2 regions of the Pelotomaculum sp. PtaB.Bin117 genome follow, and region 2 is predicted to be linked to the other one. Evidence: riboswitches for the same ligand, from Rfam matches in the RefSeq annotation. Region 2 holds a riboswitch; the other holds the start of a gene.
What was found. A riboswitch is a leader RNA that binds a small molecule or an ion and turns the genes downstream of it on or off. The one in region 2 is predicted to bind cyclic di-AMP.

Region 1 (6,814 bases), on a different contig from region 2:
GCGTTATGTGCCGCTGTTAAAAAACGTGGCGAAATCCGACTGCCCGGTGGCTTTGGCCCTGGCCAGCGGGGGCACCAGGGTGCTCAACCTGGTCAAACGGGATTATGAAATACGCTTTTACAAAAATTACACGGCTGAAAACACCGTGGATTGCGCTTTGGCCAAACTTGATTCGGCCGATCTGGTCAAACCTGCCATTCTGGAAATTGGTGAAATAAAAGGGATAAACGATATCAAGCCCGGCCAGAAGGTGCAAAAGAGCGGCAGAACCACCGGCCTGACCAGCGGCGTGGTAAAATCTATCGGCACTACGCTGCAAGTGGAAATGAAAGAGGAGGAAAAAGTCTGGTTTTCTGATCAGGTAGTGACTGATATGCCTTCCCAACCGGGAGACAGCGGGGCGTTAATTCTGAATGAAAAGTGCGAAGTCGTGGGTTTGCTGTTCGCCGGTTCGGATAAGCTGACCATATTTAACCGGATCAGCAATATTGTAGAGCGGCTTGGCATTGAGTTCGTTTAACTTTGGCTGCGGTTTGTTTGATGTTAGCTGATCCTCCTCACCTTTGTTTCAGCCGAACCATATATTGATTACCGGGGAGGCTTATCTTATGGTACTGAAAGCGGTTGTGTCCGGTGATGTGGCGCTGGCTTTTTTGGGAGAAGATATCCCGGCAATCGGTCCGAGTTTTCATAACAGGGAAGAAGCCATGAAAGCGGCTCAACAATATCTTGATAAGATCAACGAGTTATCTGTTCGTGACCAGAACATGCCGTTTCAGATTGTCCTGAACAAACAGGCGGACGGCCGGTATTCGCTTGTTGTGGACAGCTCGCAGCAAATGGTGAGCACCTTGAGCAACCTTGATGAGTTGATCGTGAAACGGTTTCGCAAAGGTTTGAAAAAAAAGTTATTTATCTTGACTTGTTTTGTGGAAGGTGTGGATGGGCTGGAATGTCTGGTTCTTACTGAAGGTCTGGGGGCGGTGTTTTACGCCCCTAACGCCGTGGGTACATATTAAGGGAAAATTAGTGAAAGGGCAGGAGCCATGGGCGAAGAAAAAAGCGGGAAAAATGAACAGTTTTGGACCCGTGGTCGGCAGGAATCATACCATACCAGCAAGGATTTTGGTTATCATTTAGGTTACAACCTGGGTTTTGAGTCAGGGTTTGAAAAAGGATATACCGAGGGAAGCTCGTTAGGCTATAATAATGGATTTCTAGCGGCACTGAGACTTAGTGAAGGGACCGGGGCCGAGGAGCCCCCCGGCGCCGGTCCGCCGCACGGCAGAGCCTACCAGGCCATCCGGAAACTTATCGAAGGCGGTCAAGTAAGAATTCTCCTTTCCGGATGCGCGGCCAGGGAAGCGGAAACCTTGTTTAAACTGTTATTCATAGACGCTCATGTAGTCGCCAGGGATCTTGACAACTGTCGTTAGCCTCAATTTTGGCCGGGAAGCCCGGCCTTTATTTGTTAAATTTTTGCCGCATCTTGACAATGGACCCTAATTTGGAGGCCATCTGACAACGCCGCAGGATAATCCCAAAAAAGTTAACATTACGATGGATGTTCTTAAATTACCCGTTTTGCCATGAGACCCCATTCGCCGGTATATTAAACTTGTACAAGCCCTTTTATGAATGCTTCTTTAAACAGCCGTCTTTTGGCGGACGTCAGACGTCAGACGTTAAGGCAAAGCCAATTAAATACAAGCGGCCGAATCCCGGAAAATATCCGGGTACGGGGGAACCGGTTTATGGGGTGAATCCCGGTAAAGTCATCAGCAAGACCCAGACATAGGGCATTTCCATGTGATATGTCATGTCTTGTATCTCATGACTCGAATGGGTAGGGTTTTGTCTTTTACCGAACCCGTCAGCTAACCCCGGAGGCTCAAAAGAAAGGAGTAAATTTATGCGGCGTTCCAGGAACCTGACGTTAGGTTTGGTTGTTACCTTGTTTATTTTCGCGTTGGTACTCTCAATGGGAGCGGCGGCCCCGGCAACGGCTGACGCCAGCCTTGCAGCTACGGCTGATGAACAGTCGATGGCTGACCTGATTGATCAGGCGCGTCATGACGCTGGCAAAGCTTCGCTGACTGTTGACCCTGTCCTGTCAAATCTGGCCAGGATTAAGGCCCAGGATATCGCTTCCAACTGTTATTTCGGGCATAACTCGTCTACTTACGGCTCTCCCAATGACATGCTAAAAATGGGTGGTGTGCAATATAGCCGCGCCAGGGAAGTCCTGGCCAAGGCTTGCACAGTTAACGCGGCGTTTAAGGGAATATGTGCCGCCAGCAGCCGGTCGACCATTCTCAGTTCATCTTATGACCGGATCGGCGTTGGAATAATCATGAAAAACAACAATAAAATTGTCGTTTTGTTGTTTGCCGGCGGTCAGAAAGTGACTACTCCGACACCGGCACCGGCACCCACACCGGCACCGGCACCCACACCGACACCGGCACCCACACCGACACCGACACCAACACCGGAACCGGCTCCAACACCGGCACCGGAACCACAACCCGTTAACGGGTTAAATGCCGACGAGCAGCAGATGCTCGATCTGGTGAACCAGGAACGGAGCAAAGCAGGCCTGCAGCCCCTGCAAATGGACCCGGCCTTGGTAAAGCTGGCCAGAATGAAGGCGCAGGATATGATTGATAAAAATTACTTCAGTCATACATCGCCGACATACGGCTCTCCCTTCGATATGATGAAATCGGCCGGCGTGCAGTACCGCTACGCCGGGGAGAACCTGGCCGGAGCTTCAACTGTTGGCAGCGCGCACACCAACCTGATGAACTCGTCGGGACACCGGGCGAACATACTAAATGCAAATTATACCAAAGTGGGCATTGGCGTCGTCAGCGGCGGTCCGTACGGGAAAATGTTCGTGCAGATGTTCACCGGTTGATTGACGGCAAAATGAGCATAAAAAGTTAACAATAAAGGCGAAAAAAATATTAGTAAAATAAGGTAGAGGACCCAGGTCCTCTTTTTTTTTCGTTTTTTGCATGCTGACTACCTTTATTGCACATTTTCGTATGTTTCTCACATATATTAGTACAGAAAAATTTTGAAAGGAGGAAACCATCATGGCTGGAACCGAACGCCTTAAGGTTAATTTGGTCCAGGGTGAAAATAGAGTTCAGACCGTGGTAAAAGGTCGGATTGAAATTCCTGACACCAAGCCGAGTGTGGAAAAGATTTTATCAAAAGAAACAACTGCCAAAGTTAGAGACGTCAGCATCGTTCCGGACAAAGCCATCATTAATGGGACCCTGACTTTGCAAGTGATGTACGTCGCCTTTGAACCTGATCAATCAGTTCACTCATTGCATGGTGATGTCAATTTTACGACCTTTGTCGATGTGCCTGGCGCCGAGCCCGGGATGGATTACGTTGTCGATTTTACTGTGGAGGATGTGAGTCTGACTCCAAGTAAAGACAGCGCATGTAAATTTGATGTGGCGGCTGTGCTCAGCACTTTTGCAAAAATAATGGATGTTGAAGAAATGGAAGTGCTTACAACAACCCCGGCCGGGAATGAAGCTCTGGAAACCCAGGACCTCACTGTTGAACACATGATTGGCGACAAAGAAACCAAGCAGGTTATTATCAGCGATGCGTTCGAAGTGCCGGAAGAAAAGCCGGACGTGGAAAAGATCCTGAATATCAAGGCGGAAGTGGAAATTACAGATAAGCGGGTCCTTGCCGGCAAAGTGATTGTGGACGGTGAAGTAGAGCTTCAGGTTTTGTATGTGTCCATGACTCCCGGGCAATCCGTTCATGACCTGCACCGTATCATCAAGTTCAGTGACTTCGTGGAGGTTCCCGAAGCCCAGCAGGGAATGAACGTCCATGTGCGGGCGGAAGTGGAAAACGCCGATATCGCGCCGGTAACTTGCCCGAAGCTTTCAGCTGATATCATTGTCAAACTGATTGTCTTTGTTTCCGAAACCAGGACGCTTGAAAATGTTCCCACCGAGTTGAAAAATGAGGGAGACTACGACAGGGTAAAGCTGAAGATCGACCGGGAAATCGGCTCCGGAGAAACTCAGGTGGTTCTGAGAGAAACCACTGAGGTTCCCCAGTCCAAACCTGATGTCATGAAGGTGTTGGAGTCACGGGTAGACAATATAAAAGTAACGGAAGTAAATATTCTCAATGGCAAGGTCCTGATCAGGGGTCACGCCGATGTGGAAGTGGTTTACGTCAGCACCAAGCCCGACCAGGCTGTCCACGCGCTGCATCAGCGTTTGAATTTCCGCACATTTGTGGTAGTGCCCGACGCCGAGCCTGATATGAGGGTCAAGGTTAAGGTCAGTCCGGAATATGTCAACGTGGATCAGCAATTGCAATGCGCGGATTTGCACACCGAAGCTGTTTTGAAAGTCAAAGCCACGGTGACCGATTTAGCCCAGCTGAATGTTTATGTGCCCGCGGTCACACCGACTCCCACGCCTACCACCTGTGTTCCGACCGATTATACGGTTCGGGCGGGTGACACGCTCACTACCATTGCCGCGGCGCATGGAACGACAGTCGCCCTGATCCTGGCCGAAAACCCCGAGATTACCAACCCGGATGTCATCAGCGTCGGACAGGTGATTAAGATTCCATGCGAAGCAATGGGTTGATTAAAAATTATTAAGGAGGTCTAAAAAATGCCCGAACAATACTATTACACGGAAGTCCAGCCGGTCAAATGTATTGAAATAAGAGTGCCGCTGGTTATCGAGTCTGTAGATGTGGAAGCGGTGATTGACAATGTGTTAACCTTACCCGAACTGGCGATCAAGGTCGACAAAATCAGAGCTTCTGTCCGCGATCTGACCGCCACGCCGGTATTTGTTGACGAGGCCCATCATGGCCATGGCTATCATGACTATGACGGCTACCATGATGGTAAGCACGGCAAGTACGGCAAGCACGACGAATACGTTCTGGTGCATCACGACAGTCACCATCCGCACAGGGATTTGTTCCTTAAGAAAATTATTGTAAACGGTATTTTACACAAACAAATCTTTTACGTAAATAAAAATAATGAAGTCAAGCATACAGCCGAAGAACTGTCGTTTTCCAAGTTGGTTGAACTGGATGAACCCGTGCTGATTCGCCATAAACATGATGTTTTTATCCAGTTCCGTCATGTTGATGTGGATATGAACTGGGAACTGCACCGTGCCTGCCGGATCCACGAGACTGCTGTCATTCAGGCTACCGCCAGGGTGTCGGAAGACCGTAAGATCTTTGTGCAGACCTGCCCGTCCCCGGATGAGTCTCCCGTCGGCAACCTGCTCAGGGACGGCGGTCTCGAGGCCTGGGCCAGCCCTTACGCCCCGGTCTTTTGGGGCGCGAGCAATGTATCCCAGTGCAGTACGGCTCATTCCGGGTCGTTTGCGGCGGAAATCGGGTTATTGAATACCCAGTTGCCCGGGGCGCTGTTCCAGATGATCCACAAGAAAATTGTCGGCGACCGCCAGTACCGCCTCACCTTCTGGGTCAGGGAAGATGTCCTGGGTGCGACCAGCGATTTCTCCTTAACCGCTGAAGTAGTATTTTATGATCAATACGGCACTCAGATCGGTATCGGCACGCAAACGCTAAGCAGCACCGGCATACCGGATAACTCCTACACCCAGGTTCAGTTCGCCACGCCGGTGACAGACGAAAGTGTTGATTCAATCATGGTCCGCTTCAACTTCATGCCCGGCACGGGCAACACCAATACCGTCAAAATTGACGATGTTGTGCTGGAATGCATGCGCAAGCGCGGTTAGGCCATGAATAAAAAAAGAAAGCTGTTGTGAAACAGCTTTTTTTTTGCCTTTTATAAACTTTTTTAGCGCGGGGCGAATATATTTAATAATGAGTCATTGCGGCCATAAGGCTGTGAAGGGAAAGGGGAAAACAACCGGATGATGAATAATATGGGCGCGATCGTTGCTGAGATGCAAAAGCTGCAGCAGGAGCTGAAAAACAAAACCGTGGAAATCAGCGAAGGTGAAGGAATGTTCAGCATTGTGATGAACGGCCAGCAACAAGTGCTGGGAATCAAATTCAGCCCGGGCGCGTTGAAACCGGGTAATGCCAAGGCGCTGGAAGGCATGGTGGCGAACGCGTTCAACAAAGCTGTCGCCGAATCAAAAAATCTGTTAAAAAATGAAATCTCCAAGTTGACCGGCGGGATGGAGCTTCCCAGTATACCCGGATTGTTTTAACATGATGGAAAATTTTCTCCGGGGAGGTGAGTTGATTGGCTGAAGATGTCAAAGGAACCGCCGTGTTGGAAGAGGCTGTCGCAAGGGTGCTGGAGCTGCAGTCAAAGTATGGAATGGACCAGGAAACAATGTTGATCTACATGTGTTCGGTCAACCTTACCAGTATCTTGAATCTGATTGGAAAGCGTTATCACGGCAGTTCCAGCGGATACATACAATCTCCGGTAACAGCGCCGACGACAGTACCAGCGCCGGCGCCGGTCAGCGCCACTGGAGGGAACCCGTCTCCGAACGATCTGGCGGGTATGCTGACAAGTTTGCTGGGCGGTCAGGGCGGCAGCGGCGGCCAGGGATTCAACCCGGCCATGCTGATGAGTTTGCTGAGCGCCCTCGGCGGGCAGAATATGGACTTGGGCAACCTGATGAACATGCTGGCGGGTTTGATGGGAACAGGCTCCAAGAACAATACCAAGACTGAATCCTCAAAAGGCAAGCCGGCGGCATCCAAGGATGCGTCAAATGCGGCAGGCGCGGCTAAAAACGACCAGGGCGGGGAAAAACAAACCGTCCGGGAAATGCCG
Region 2 (12,183 bases):
GCAGGGCTGCGTCGAACCGGATATTGGAGAATTCAGGAAGCACACTCAATTGATGGATCACCTCACTTATCAGGCTTGATAAATTAACGGGCTCTCCCTTAATGGGTGCCGCGCCTGCTTCAAACGAAGAAAAATCAAGTAGTTCTTCAACCATTTGCTGGAGCCGTTTGGCTTCATTCCAGGAAATTTGCAGAAATTCTTCCGCTTTCGCACCGGTTACTATTTTATTATGTACTGCCTGGATCATCCCCCGGATTGAAGTAATGGGTGTGCGCAGTTCGTGCGACACGCCTGCCAGCAGGACCGACCGAAGCTGTTCAAGCTGTTTCAGCTGAGCGGCCATATAGCGAAATGATTCGATTAATTGCTGCAGTTCCCGCTCTTTTACCTCCTGGGGCAGGACAGGGTCATACTTGCCTTCAGCTATGGACTGCGCGGCTGCGGCCACTTCCCGGAGCGGGTGGATTAACCTCCGGGATAGAAAGTACAGTACGAGCCAGCCGGCCAGTGTAATAATGCCGGTAAGCAGGGCTAATAAACCATAAGGGCCGCGGATTTGATTATCCACGGGCATGCTGATATAAAGCGCCTTGCAAATGGTTCCGTCTTGATAAACGGGCACACCGATACGCAGCCAGGTTTGAGAAGCGACATTAACTTGATCGCGGACATTCTCCCCGGCGAGGACATTCTGGTATGAAGGTGGAACAGCAAACAACGCGGAAGTATCAATAGCCTCATTTTCGTATTTTTTAATTATTTTGATGTTTCCCGCTGTATCTACCGTGTGCACTACATCCGGAATGGGCGGCCTTGGTTCGTGCGGCCCCGCCTCCGTTTCCAGTCTATTGGAAGAATCGTCTTTTTTTATATCTGCTTCTGGAAAGAGATGCTTTGGTTCGTGCGGCCTCTCTTCCATTTGCCGCAGCCGATTAGAGAATTCGCTTTCTTCCGGCGCTTGGCCGTTTAAATCGACTAATTGCTCGGCGCGTAATTCAAGCATGTCGTAGATGTGGTCGTATGTGCTGATTCGTATCCAAATTCCCGCGGCCACTGCGAGGAGCAAGAGAGAACCCAGCAATACCAGTACGTAGCGGCGTGTCCAGTAGGTCAGCATTGATACGGTATTTGTTGTATAATCGTTCTGCTTACTTGACACGCAGTAAATACCCCTTTCCCCGTATTGTTGCTATCTCCCCTTCCTGCGCCGGCCATTCCTGCAATGACTGCCGGATGCGTTTGATCGACACGTCCACGGCACGGTCTCCCCCGTCGTAATCCATTCCCCAGACGTGGTCCAGCAATTGATCCCGGGAGAACACCTGGTTTGGGTGGCGGACCAGGAAAGTTAAAAGTTCCCAATGACGCGGCGCGAGCAAAATCGTTTTTCCCTTAACAGTTACTTCACGAGAGGTAAAATTTACCACCAGGGTTCCGAACTGCACCAGTTCAGGCTCAACCAGATGAACCGGCCGCCGCAGCACTGCTTTAACCCGCGCTACTACTTCATCCGGATCAAAAGGCTTTGGTATGTAATCATCGGCGCCTTGATTGAACCCATGCAGACGGTCCTCGACAGCGCCGCGCGCCGTCACCATAATTACAGGGCAACTGCTTATTTGTCGAATTCCATCCAGCACAGTCCACCCGTCTTTCCCGGGCAGCATCAAATCCAGCAGAACCAAGGCGGGATTGACTTCGGGAAAGATAGATAATGCTTCTTCCCCGCTTGAGGCAACAGGTACCTGAAAACCGGCATGCTCCAGATAAGTTTTGAGCAACAGGGCTATTGAACGATCGTCTTCCACAACCATTACTGTTTGCATAGGCCACCTCTCCATTAATACTGAATTAATACTGAACAGGGAGTGAACTCGTTTAGCTTCCGTCAGACTTCGGGCTTACCGGGGGTAACCCCACTTATAGCAGCGGAGGTTTATGGAATCTAGCTAAATTAAGATTACTATGTTTTTTGTAATTATTTTACGACTTGAATGTGTCGGGAAAATGTCGAGATGACAATTGGGATAATTGAATTTGTAATTAAGCGGCTGTTTAAATAGTTCTTCTTGTTGTCACATAAAGTAGCGCCTGGAATAAAGAACCGGGGGATGTTTTACCATGCTTATATGATTCAAAAATTACATTATTTTTTCTAAGTTATCTTATAATCTTTATGATAAATGCTTATCTACGTTGCAAAGGGGGTTTTGCACAAAAGTACTAATAAGGATATGATTGTCCAATAAATAATAGTTCGTGCCAAATCTCAGAAAATTTATCACACTGGGAGCGGGGGAACCAAACACAATGGGGTGAATCCCGGAATAGTCACAAGAAAGGAGGAAAACGTGACTTGATTTCGGATAGGGTATCTTTTACCGAACCCGTCAGCTAACCTCGCAGGCGCAAAAAGAAAGGGGAAATATCTTTGTCAATGATTAAAAACACAAAAATGATTACGAAGCTGTTAGCATGTACTTTCACGATCGCTTTGGCGTTGTTTATGTTTAACAGCCCAAAAGCAGAAGCCGCCACAGGCTTTTACATGAATAACTTCAATAACTTCCCGGGCTTTAATCAAATATACAGTCAGAAAGCTAACCCAATTCAACAAATAAAACCGAATCCGACACCTGCTGCACGGCCAAATTCGACTCCGATTACAACTCCGGCTCCCGCAGCATCGGCGCCTGTTTCCACATCCGGATTAACCGCCGAAGAGCAGCAAATGGTTAACCTTGTCAATCAAGAAAGGGCAAAAACTAATTTGCAGCCGCTCACAGTAGACATGAGACTGGTAAACGTGGCCCGTATGAAATCACAAGATATGATCGACAACAATTACTTCAGTCATCAGTCGCCAACTTATGGTTCACCGTTTGATATGATGAAATCACAGGGTATCTCTTTTAGCTATGCCGGTGAAAACATCGCGGCAAATCAATCCGTCGGAGCGGCCCATACGGCGTTAATGAACTCATCCGGCCACAGGGCAAACATTCTGAATTCCAATTATGAACACATAGGGGTAGGTATTGCCCATGGCGGTCCTTATGGAATGATGTTCACGCAGGAATTTACCAACTAATAAGTTATTTAGATATAACGGAACCAGGAAGAAGAGCAGGGACTTCACGAGCGTACGCGAAGTCCCTTTTTATATTTTCCACTATATAAAAAGCGTTCCACAATATCCTGCTGCTAAAATGTCTGAAGTAATTAAATGAATATACTTTTTGTGATATATTTGCAGGTAAGAAATATTCAAGCTGATTGTAACGGGGGGATAACAATGGCTATTGAACTATTGCAGTTGCGGTAATCGCTTGTCCAAAATTATAGAATTTATGTTGGTTACTTTTCCTTTTTCCAAAGCATACTAAGAGATGAACTAGAGTAATCCCTAAGTATTGGGAGGAGTGAAAAAATGACCATTGCCGGTAATAAACTAGATTCCGAAATAATACCCGCTGATCCTGGTGCGCCTGAGCCCGATCCGGATATCGCGCCGGAGCCTGAAAGAAGGGACGAGCCTGAAAAGGAGCCGAAGCCTGGCAAGAGAGTGGCCGGCCAAACCAAAGGCGCGCTGGAGTCGGTTAAGGAAATGGGCTCAACGCCAATGCCCGAAGTAAAGAGCAACATTCACTGCCTGACGATAGTAGGTCAGATTGAAGGGCATTTGGTGCTTCCGCCACAGAACAAGACCACAAAATACGAGCATATGATTCCGCAGTTGGTGGCTTTGGAACAAGCCCCCGAGGTCAAGGGTGTTTTAATTGTGCTGAATACTGTGGGAGGAGATGTGGAGGCCGGCCTGGCTATCGCGGAAATTATTGCCAGCATGTCCAAACCGTCCGTGTCTATTGTTCTGGGAGGTGGACATTCAATCGGCGTGCCAGTTGCAGTATCATGTACGCACAGTTTTATCGCTCCAACGGCAAGCATGACCATACACCCGATCCGGCTGAACGGTTTGGTAATCGGCGTTCCCCAGACTTATGAGTATCTGGATAAGATGCAGGACCGGGTGGTGCGGTTCGTTACGGAGCATTCGCACATAACGGAAGAGAAATTCCGTGAATTAATGTTCCGCACCGGGGAACTGGCCAGAGATATCGGGACGGTGCTAATCGGCAAGGAGGCGGTGGATATCGGCCTGATCAACGAGGTGGGGGGTATCGGTGACGCTGTGAAAAAGCTGAACGCTATGATCGAGACTGATGAAAACGATGAAAAAACGAAAAGAGAGGCGCCGTTACAATGATTTTATATACTCCGATGCAGCTGGAATTGGTTTTGGAGGGTTTTGACAGGGAAAAATATCCGGAGTACCAGGAAATTAATTACGACGGTGTTTCAATGGTGGTTGAAAATACAAGCAACGGAAAAAAAAGGATAGTAAAGCTTTTAAGCACAAACCCCTATGATTATTTGAAAACAAATCTACAGCCCGGCAGCTTAATTGATTGTTAATCCCAAAAAAGGTTTTTGCGGACAAAATATGCTGTGTTATAATGACCCTGGTAACCGGCTTTTAATGAAAGGTACACGGTGTTTTTTTGCGGCTGACTGCCGTGTGCCGTGGCGGCCGTATACCGGGGGGGCTTTTATTGACTGTTTTACAGGCTCTGGTGCTGGGGATAGTACAGGGGCTCGGAGAATTTCTTCCCATATCAAGTTCTGCGCATTTGGTTCTCGTGCCCTGGGTTTTCAAGTGGCAGGATCCCGGTCTCTCGTTTGATGTGGCGCTGCATATGGGTACTTTGGTGGCAGTGGTCGCTTTTTTTTGGAGGGACTGGGCAAGGTTGATCACCAATGGCTTACTGCGCAAACCTACCAGGGACGGATCTTTGTTCTGGTATCTGGTAATTGCCACAGTGCCCGGCGCTTTATCCGGTTTTTTTCTGGAGAAACAGGCGGAAACCGTTTTTCGAAATCCTGTGCTGATTGGGATAATGCTCATTGTCATGGGTATTGCTTTATACTGGGTTGACCGGAAAGCGGCAAGAAGGAAGCAGCTCTACGGGATCAGTCTGGCGGACAGTTTGTTTATCGGTTTTTTGCAGGCTCTGGCGATTATTCCCGGAGTATCCCGTTCAGGTATAACCATGACCGCCGGACGTTTCCGGGGGTTGACCCGTGAAACGGCGGCGAGATTTTCATTTTTGTTGTCAACGCCGATTATTTTCGGAGCGGGCGTGGCAAAATTGGATGAATTGTCGGCCGGGGATTTGAACGCGGCTTTTATTACCGGCGTAGTATCCTCAGCCGTGGTAGGCTTTATGTCAATTGGCTTTTTGCTGAGGTATTTGACTGAGCGCAGCTTCGTGGTTTTCGTATGGTACCGTTTTGTTGTGGGGATTGCGGTCATAACCCTGGCCTTGGTGCGTACTGCCGGGGTATAAAACTCAGAAAAATTCTGTTTTATTCAAAAGGCCCTTGTTTTCATGATTTAGGGCTTTTTTTTATGAATTTCAGGGACTTTTGGGGGCACCTATGGTAATATTATTTTAGGAGGGCAAATCATGGCAAATCATGGCCAACTGAAGGAAGAACTGAAATACGAAATATCCGGGGTTATTTTGGTCGCGCTGGGTATTCTCTGTATTGTCAGCCTTCTGTCCCAGTCTTCCGGCCTGGTAAGTGATTTCGCGGTGCGGATTTTAAGGAGCATTGCCGGGGAAGGGTGTTACTTTTTCCCATTCTTGCTGGTTCTGGCCGGGGGCAGGCTGGTGCGCCGGCGAAGCCAGCCCGTGGTTTCCCCGAGGATGTACGGGGTATTGCTGATCTATCTTACCGCGTTGACCTTTTTCCACTTGATTATTCCCCTGGAAGATTCCTTTAACGCGGGGGTCGCCGGAGACGGGGGAGGATTGCTCGGAGCTCTTCTCAGTTACTTGTTCAGAAAGTCCTTCGGCATAGTGGGCACTTATATTATACTGGTTACAGCGGGGCTAATCGCGTTATTGCTGTTGACGAACCTTTCCATCTTGTCAATGGCCCAGACGTTTTTAGCCAAAATGAAGGAGGGTTCCCGAAAAGGTTTCCGGGGACTGGTAGACTACCTCTTTACGGAAGTTGAGGAGGACGGGGATGAGCAGGAGCATAATGAAAAGGAACCTCAACCGCCGCCGTTAACACCTGTTATTATTGATCAGGGTGAGCGCGTGACAATACCGGAATCCCCGGCTGTTTCCGAACAATCTGTTGAGGGACAAGCGAAGAATAAGAAACAACAGGCGGCGTCGAAAAACACTGCCGGCATGCCGGAACCCGCTGAAGACGGCCTGGACGACGGGCCGGGTATAACGTTGGAAGCCGCGCCGGGCAATACGTCCTACCGGTTGCCCCCGTTGTCAATTCTATCAAGGCCGTTCAGGCTGAAAAATACCCGGTTGAGTAAGGATATAAACGATAATATACGCAAGCTGGAAGAAACCCTGGAGAGCTTCGGGATTAAGGCCAGAGTAATTCAAGTTTCGCGGGGTCCGGCCATTACCCGCTACGAAATCCAGCCGCCTTCCGGCGTCAAAGTCAGCCGGATTGTCAGCTTGGCCGACGATATCGCTCTGAGCATGGCGGCGCCGGGCGTGCGGATAGAGGCGCCCATACCCGGTAAAGCAGCTGTCGGCATAGAAATACCAAATAAGGAAACCTCCATGGTTCACTTGCGGGACCTGCTGGAAACGCAGGAGTTCGTTCAGGGCGCTTCAAAACTGACAATATCGTTGGGCAAAGACATTGCCGGCAATCCGGTTGTCGCGGATTTGGCCAAAATGCCTCACTTGCTGATTGCCGGCGCCACCGGTTCCGGTAAAAGCGTCTGTATCAACACGCTGATTGTCAGCATACTCTTTAAGGCAACACCTGAAGAAGTAAAATTCCTGATGATCGATCCGAAGATGGTGGAGCTTGCCATGTATAACGGGATACCACATTTAGTGTCACCCGTGGTTATTGAGCCGAAAAAAGCAGCCACCTCTTTGAGGTGGGCCGTCAGGGAAATGGAACAACGCTATGAGTTGTTCGCGGCGGCGGGGGTGCGGGACATTACCCGCTACAACAAGTTGTGTGAAAGAAATGATCAGGATAACAAAAAGCTTCCATTACCTTTAATAGTCGTGATTATTGACGAGCTGTCCGACCTGATGATGGTTGCGCCGGCGGATGTGGAGGACGCTGTCTGCCGGTTGGCGCAAATGGCCCGGGCTGCCGGCATGCACCTGCTGGTTGCCACCCAGCGGCCGTCTGTGGACGTAATTACCGGCCTGATCAAGGCGAACATCCCTTCCCGCATTTCCTTCGCGGTATCCTCTCAAATTGACTCACGCACAATTTTGGATATGTCCGGGGCGGAAAAGCTGCTCGGCAAGGGGGACATGCTCTTTTTCCCGGTTGGCGCCTCAAAGCCTTTGCGCGTGCAGGGCGCTTATCTGTCTGACCGTGAGGTTGAGAATCTGGTAAATTACCTGAAAAAACAAGCTGAACCGGTATACAATGATAAGATTTTACATGAAGAGCCGGTGAAAGAAGCTATTCCCGAATTCGAAGACGAACTTTTGCCCCAGGCAGTGCAAATTCTTATTGAAAGCGGCCACGCTTCCATCTCGCTGCTGCAAAGAAGGCTGCACATCGGTTATGCCAGGGCGGCCAGATTGATTGATATGATGGAGAAGAAGGGGATAGTCGGCGGTTACGAAGGAAGCAAGCCCAGGGCTATTCTGATGACTTTAGAGCAATATAACCAGTTGTTTAAGAATAATTAGAAATTGACGCGTTTCGTTGACAGTTTCCACACCTTGTGTTATATATTTGGGGTAAAAGGAGACGATATAATCAAGCTGGCTTGGAGCAAATCAGGTGTATAAGAATATTGCAGTTGAAGCAGCGCTTGCACTGGATGAAGCGCTGCTGGTAGATGTGCGTTCAGAGAATGAATACTTGACAGACACTATGCCGGGTGCCGTTAACATACCTTTGTTAAATAATGGCGAACGGGCGGCGGTGGGGTTGGCCTACCACAAATATGGCCCGGAGCAAGCCGTCAAAATGGGTTTGCATTTGGTTTCGCCGAAGCTCGGTGAGAAGCTGTCCGCAGTGGACAGGATGGCCTGCGGCAGGAAAATTGCGGTATTTTGCTGGCGGGGTGGGCTGCGCAGCGAATTGATGGCCTTGCTTTTTGACACTGCGGGCTATCAGGTTTACCGTGTTGCCGGTGGTTATAAAGCTTATCGCCGGTATGTGAACGAATATCTGGGGCAGCAAAAAATACCTTTGAAAGCCGTCGTCCTGCACGGCTTGACCGGTGTGGGAAAAACGGACGTCCTGCTTCGTCTGGCCCAATTAGGGGTGCCTGTGCTGGACCTGGAAGGCCTGGCCCGGCATCGCGGCTCGGTCTACGGCAAGATTGGCCTGCCCCCTTCCCCGTCTCAGAAGGCTTTTGAAGGCCATATTGTGCAGTTGTTAAAAAAAGCCTGCAACAGGGGGTTCTTTGTGGTCGAGTGTGAGAGCCGCCGGGTGGGCAACCTGATTGTACCGCCCCTGGTGATGGAATTTATTCATCACGGCGAAAGGGTTCTAGTGTATACCTCCTTGGAGAACAGGGTGAAAAGAATCCGGGAAGTATACGCCGGCGGGCCGGGCTCAAAGGTAATCGAATTGCAGAAGGCCACCTCGTCTCTGGTGAAAAAGCTGGGACAGGCCCGGGTGGAAGAATTAAACGGGTTGCTGGCGGGAAATAATTTCGACCAGGTTATTTCTTACATGTTGAAATGTCATTACGACCCGTTATACAATTACCCGGATAGTCCAGGCGCCGGCTTCGATTTATGCGTGGATACCGGCGATATGGAAAACGCGGTTAAAGTTGTTTACGAGTTTGTGACAGGCTTGCCGTTGCCTGATTTGCGGCAGTAGCTTCTTGGCGCGGCGGGCAAACAGTTTAGTGGGGAGGTGCACAGCTTGTGGAAATAGGGAAAAGGCTTAAAGAAGCCAGGGAAGAAAAGGGCTTAACCCTGGAGGCTGTTGAGGAAGAAACCAAGATACGCCGCAAGTATCTTCGCGCTTTGGAAGAAGAGCAGTTTCAAGTTCTCCCCGGGCCGGTATATGCAAAAGCTTTTTTGAAAACTTACACGAGATTTCTGGGAATCGACGCGGGAGATGTTTTTGCGAATTATAGCGATTTCTTTACTGAAGCCCCTGCTGAAGCGCCGGAACATATTTTTGAAGAGGAAAAAAAAGCCAGAGTTCCCCGAAAACCCCGTTCCCGTCTTTATTTAACGGTAGCAGCCGTTATTGTTTGCGTGGCTGTTCTGGGTTTATATTTCAATAGTGCAAAAGGCAAGGGCGGCACGCCGGTCGACAACCCGTCAGCTTACAACCCGGAGAATCCCGCCATAAGCGGACAAACGGAGCCTCCGGTTCAGCCACCGCCGGTTGAGCCACAGCAACCGGCCGATTCCTCCGTGGTTAAACTTGACCTCAATGTCAAGAACAGTGACTGCTGGATGAGTGTTACCGTGGATGGCAAGCAGGCCTTTGTGGGTACCTTGATCCCCGGCCAGTCGAAGCACTTTGAAGGTACAGATAAAATTAAGATTACTCTCGGCAACGCCGGGGCGGTGGAAGCCTCGTTAAACGGTCAGAATCTCGGTTTGATGGGTAAATCCGGAGATGTGGTAAACCGTGAATTCAAGGTGCAGCCAAGCGGGTAAAATCAAGGAGTCAGGAGACAGGAGTCAGAATGAAAATATCCTAGCAATATTGTAACCGACTAACTAATTTTTTTCTAATAATTAAAAGGTTAAGGGTAAATGGGTGAAATAGCGGATATAACGATTATTGGAGCCGGGGTTGTCGGGGCGGCTGTCGCGGCCGGGGTGGCCCAAAAAAACCGGCAGGTTTATGTTATTGAAAAAAATGAATCTTTCGGGATGGAGACCAGCAGCAGGAACAGCCAGGTTATCCACGCGGGTCTGTATTACCCGGAAAATTCTTTGAAAGCAAAAACCTGTGTGGCGGGGAACACCCTCCTATATGAGCTTTGCCGGCGCTATGCGATAGGGCATAGAAACACCGGCAAGATTATTGTGGCGGCGGACTCGTCCGAGTGTGAAGCGCTGGAAGATTTATTGCATAAGGGCAGGAAAAATGGCGTGGAGGGTTTGCGGCTGCTGTCACGGCGCGAACTGCGCTCCTTGGAGCCTGATGTCGCCGGTGTGGCCGCCCTTTTCTCATCGTCAACGGGCATATTAAATGTGCATGAATTGATTAAAATGTTTTTGAGTCAGGCAAAAGATGAGGGGGCACAGGTAGTTTACAAGTCTGAAGTAACCGGCGTTGAGAGAAAAAACGATCTCTATCAAATTGAAGTTGATAGTGCCGGGGAAAAGTTTATATTTGAAACGCGGGTTGTGATCAACAGCGCCGGGTTGCATGCGGATAAGGTAGCCCGCATGGCTGGTATCGACCCCGGCGGGGCTGGTTATACCTTGTATTACTGCAAAGGTGAATACTACAGTGTTTCATGGGGAAAAAGCGGGTTAATCAACAGGCTGGTATACCCGGTGCCGCCGGCCGAACTGACCGGCGTCGGAGTGCACGTAACCCTTGATCTGGACGGCAGGATACGACTCGGCCCGAGCGCGCAATACATAGAAGAGATCGATTATCGCATAGACGACTCGAACAAGCGGCGATTTTACGAGGAAGCTAAAAAACTGCTTCCGTTTCTGGACTATGATGATATAGAGCCGGAAATGGCGGGCATAAGACCTAAGCTGCAGAAGCCGGGTGAAGGGCCAAAAGACTTTGTCGTCAGGCACGAGGCGGACCGTGGCTTACCCGGGTTGATCAATCTGATCGGTATTGAATCGCCGGGAATAACCGCTTCTCCGGCAATCGCCGAAATAGTGAGAGATATGGTAACTGAGATACTATAAACCGTTATACAATATTATTGCATATTATTGGGCAAAACTTATTGACAAGTAAAATGAATTAAACTAGAATACCTATAGTAATAGATAGTAATTGATACGAAGCGGTATCAAACCGGCGAAGACGCTTTTTGGGAGTAAATTCCTGAAAAGCTTTTTTGTTTGGGTTATAAAGGTGTAACTTGATCGGGCAGCGACGCTCTTGCACAGGGGATCAACATCCTGCGTTAAGAGCGTTTTCTGTTATAAGGGGACCTGAAGACAAGCGCAAGCTCCCGAAATGAGGCGCCAAGTCCGGGACTGCGCTCATCAAACGGTTCTCCGTGATGCTCAATGGAACAAGTATTGGGGAGGTTGGAAAAATGACAAAAGTGTACTCGCGTCTTGTAATGATACTTACAACAATTTTCACCGTCATCCCGGCCTTAGCCTGGGCCGATGATGAAACTGCGGAAGCTGTTGTGGAAAATACCATCAGCGCCGGCGATACTTCATTTGTATTAATCGCAGCCGCTCTGGTCATGCTGATGACCCTGCCCGGCCTGGCTTTGTTTTACGGGGGTTTGTCCCGCAAGAAGAATGTGCTCAGCACGATCATGTACAGTTTTTTTGCAATGATAATAATCAGTATTCAGTGGGCGCTTTACGGTTACAGCCTGTCTTTCGGGCCGGATGTGCATCATATCATCGGCAGCCTTGACTGGCTTGGTTTAAAAAATGTCGGACTTGACCCGAACCCGGATTACTCAGCGACGATACCACACAATGCTTTCATGGTCTTTCAAATGATGTTTGCAGTGATAACTCCCGCGCTGATTTCAGGCGCTTTTGCGGAAAGAATGCGCTTCCCGGCCTTTCTGGCTTTCCTGGTTCTCTGGGCGACTTTCATTTACGACCCGGTGGCGCACTGGGTGTGGGGGGTAAACGGCTGGCTGCGCAATCTCGGCGCTTTAGATTTCGCGGGTGGTACCGTAGTCCATATCATTTCCGGTGTTTCCGGTTTGGTTGCCTGCATAGTCCTGGGCAGGCGCAAGGGGCACGGCAGTGTGCCGATGCTCCCGCACAGCCTGCCATTCACGGTAATGGGCGCCGCCCTGCTGTGGTTCGGCTGGTTCGGCTTTAACGCCGGCAGCGCCCTGGGCGCCAACGGCCTGGCCGCAAGCGCCTTCGTAGCGACCCACCTGGCCACGGCGGCAGCGGCACTGTCCTGGGTAGTTACCGAGTGGATCCACCATGGCAAGCC

Region 1: linked by a shared signal. The riboswitch ahead of A4E54_RS14620 (CAP domain-containing protein) and the one ahead of A4E54_RS01855 (CAP domain-containing protein) in region 2 are both predicted to bind cyclic di-AMP.

What each region holds. Positions count from the first base shown of each region.
Region 1 covers NZ_MVQM01000174.1:41,404-48,217, forward strand. Annotated here, with positions in the region: gene A4E54_RS14605 (chymotrypsin family serine protease) at 1-520, shown strand, start outside; gene A4E54_RS14610 (hypothetical protein) at 609-1,019, shown strand; gene A4E54_RS14615 (hypothetical protein) at 1,047-1,436, shown strand; cyclic di-AMP (ydaO/yuaA leader) riboswitch at 1,703-1,907, shown strand; gene A4E54_RS14620 (CAP domain-containing protein) at 1,913-2,920, shown strand; gene A4E54_RS14625 (DUF3794 and LysM peptidoglycan-binding domain-containing protein) at 3,102-4,646, shown strand; gene A4E54_RS14630 (SPOCS domain-containing protein) at 4,674-5,792, shown strand; partial or broken gene A4E54_RS14635 (YbaB/EbfC family nucleoid-associated protein) at 5,922-6,233, shown strand; gene A4E54_RS14640 (hypothetical protein) at 6,269-6,814, shown strand, end outside.
Region 2 covers NZ_MVQM01000036.1:2,161-14,343, forward strand. Annotated here, with positions in the region: gene A4E54_RS01845 (sensor histidine kinase) at 1-1,159, opposite strand, end outside; gene A4E54_RS01850 (response regulator transcription factor) at 1,149-1,826, opposite strand; cyclic di-AMP (ydaO/yuaA leader) riboswitch at 2,251-2,425, shown strand; gene A4E54_RS01855 (CAP domain-containing protein) at 2,438-3,091, shown strand; gene A4E54_RS01860 (ATP-dependent Clp protease proteolytic subunit) at 3,431-4,267, shown strand; gene A4E54_RS01865 (YlzJ-like family protein) at 4,264-4,476, shown strand; gene A4E54_RS01870 (undecaprenyl-diphosphate phosphatase) at 4,614-5,408, shown strand; gene A4E54_RS01875 (FtsK/SpoIIIE family DNA translocase) at 5,529-7,769, shown strand; gene mnmH (tRNA 2-selenouridine(34) synthase MnmH) at 7,864-8,919, shown strand; gene A4E54_RS01885 (helix-turn-helix domain-containing protein) at 8,967-9,716, shown strand; gene A4E54_RS01890 (NAD(P)/FAD-dependent oxidoreductase) at 9,816-10,943, shown strand; gene A4E54_RS01895 (ammonium transporter) at 11,303-12,183, shown strand, end outside.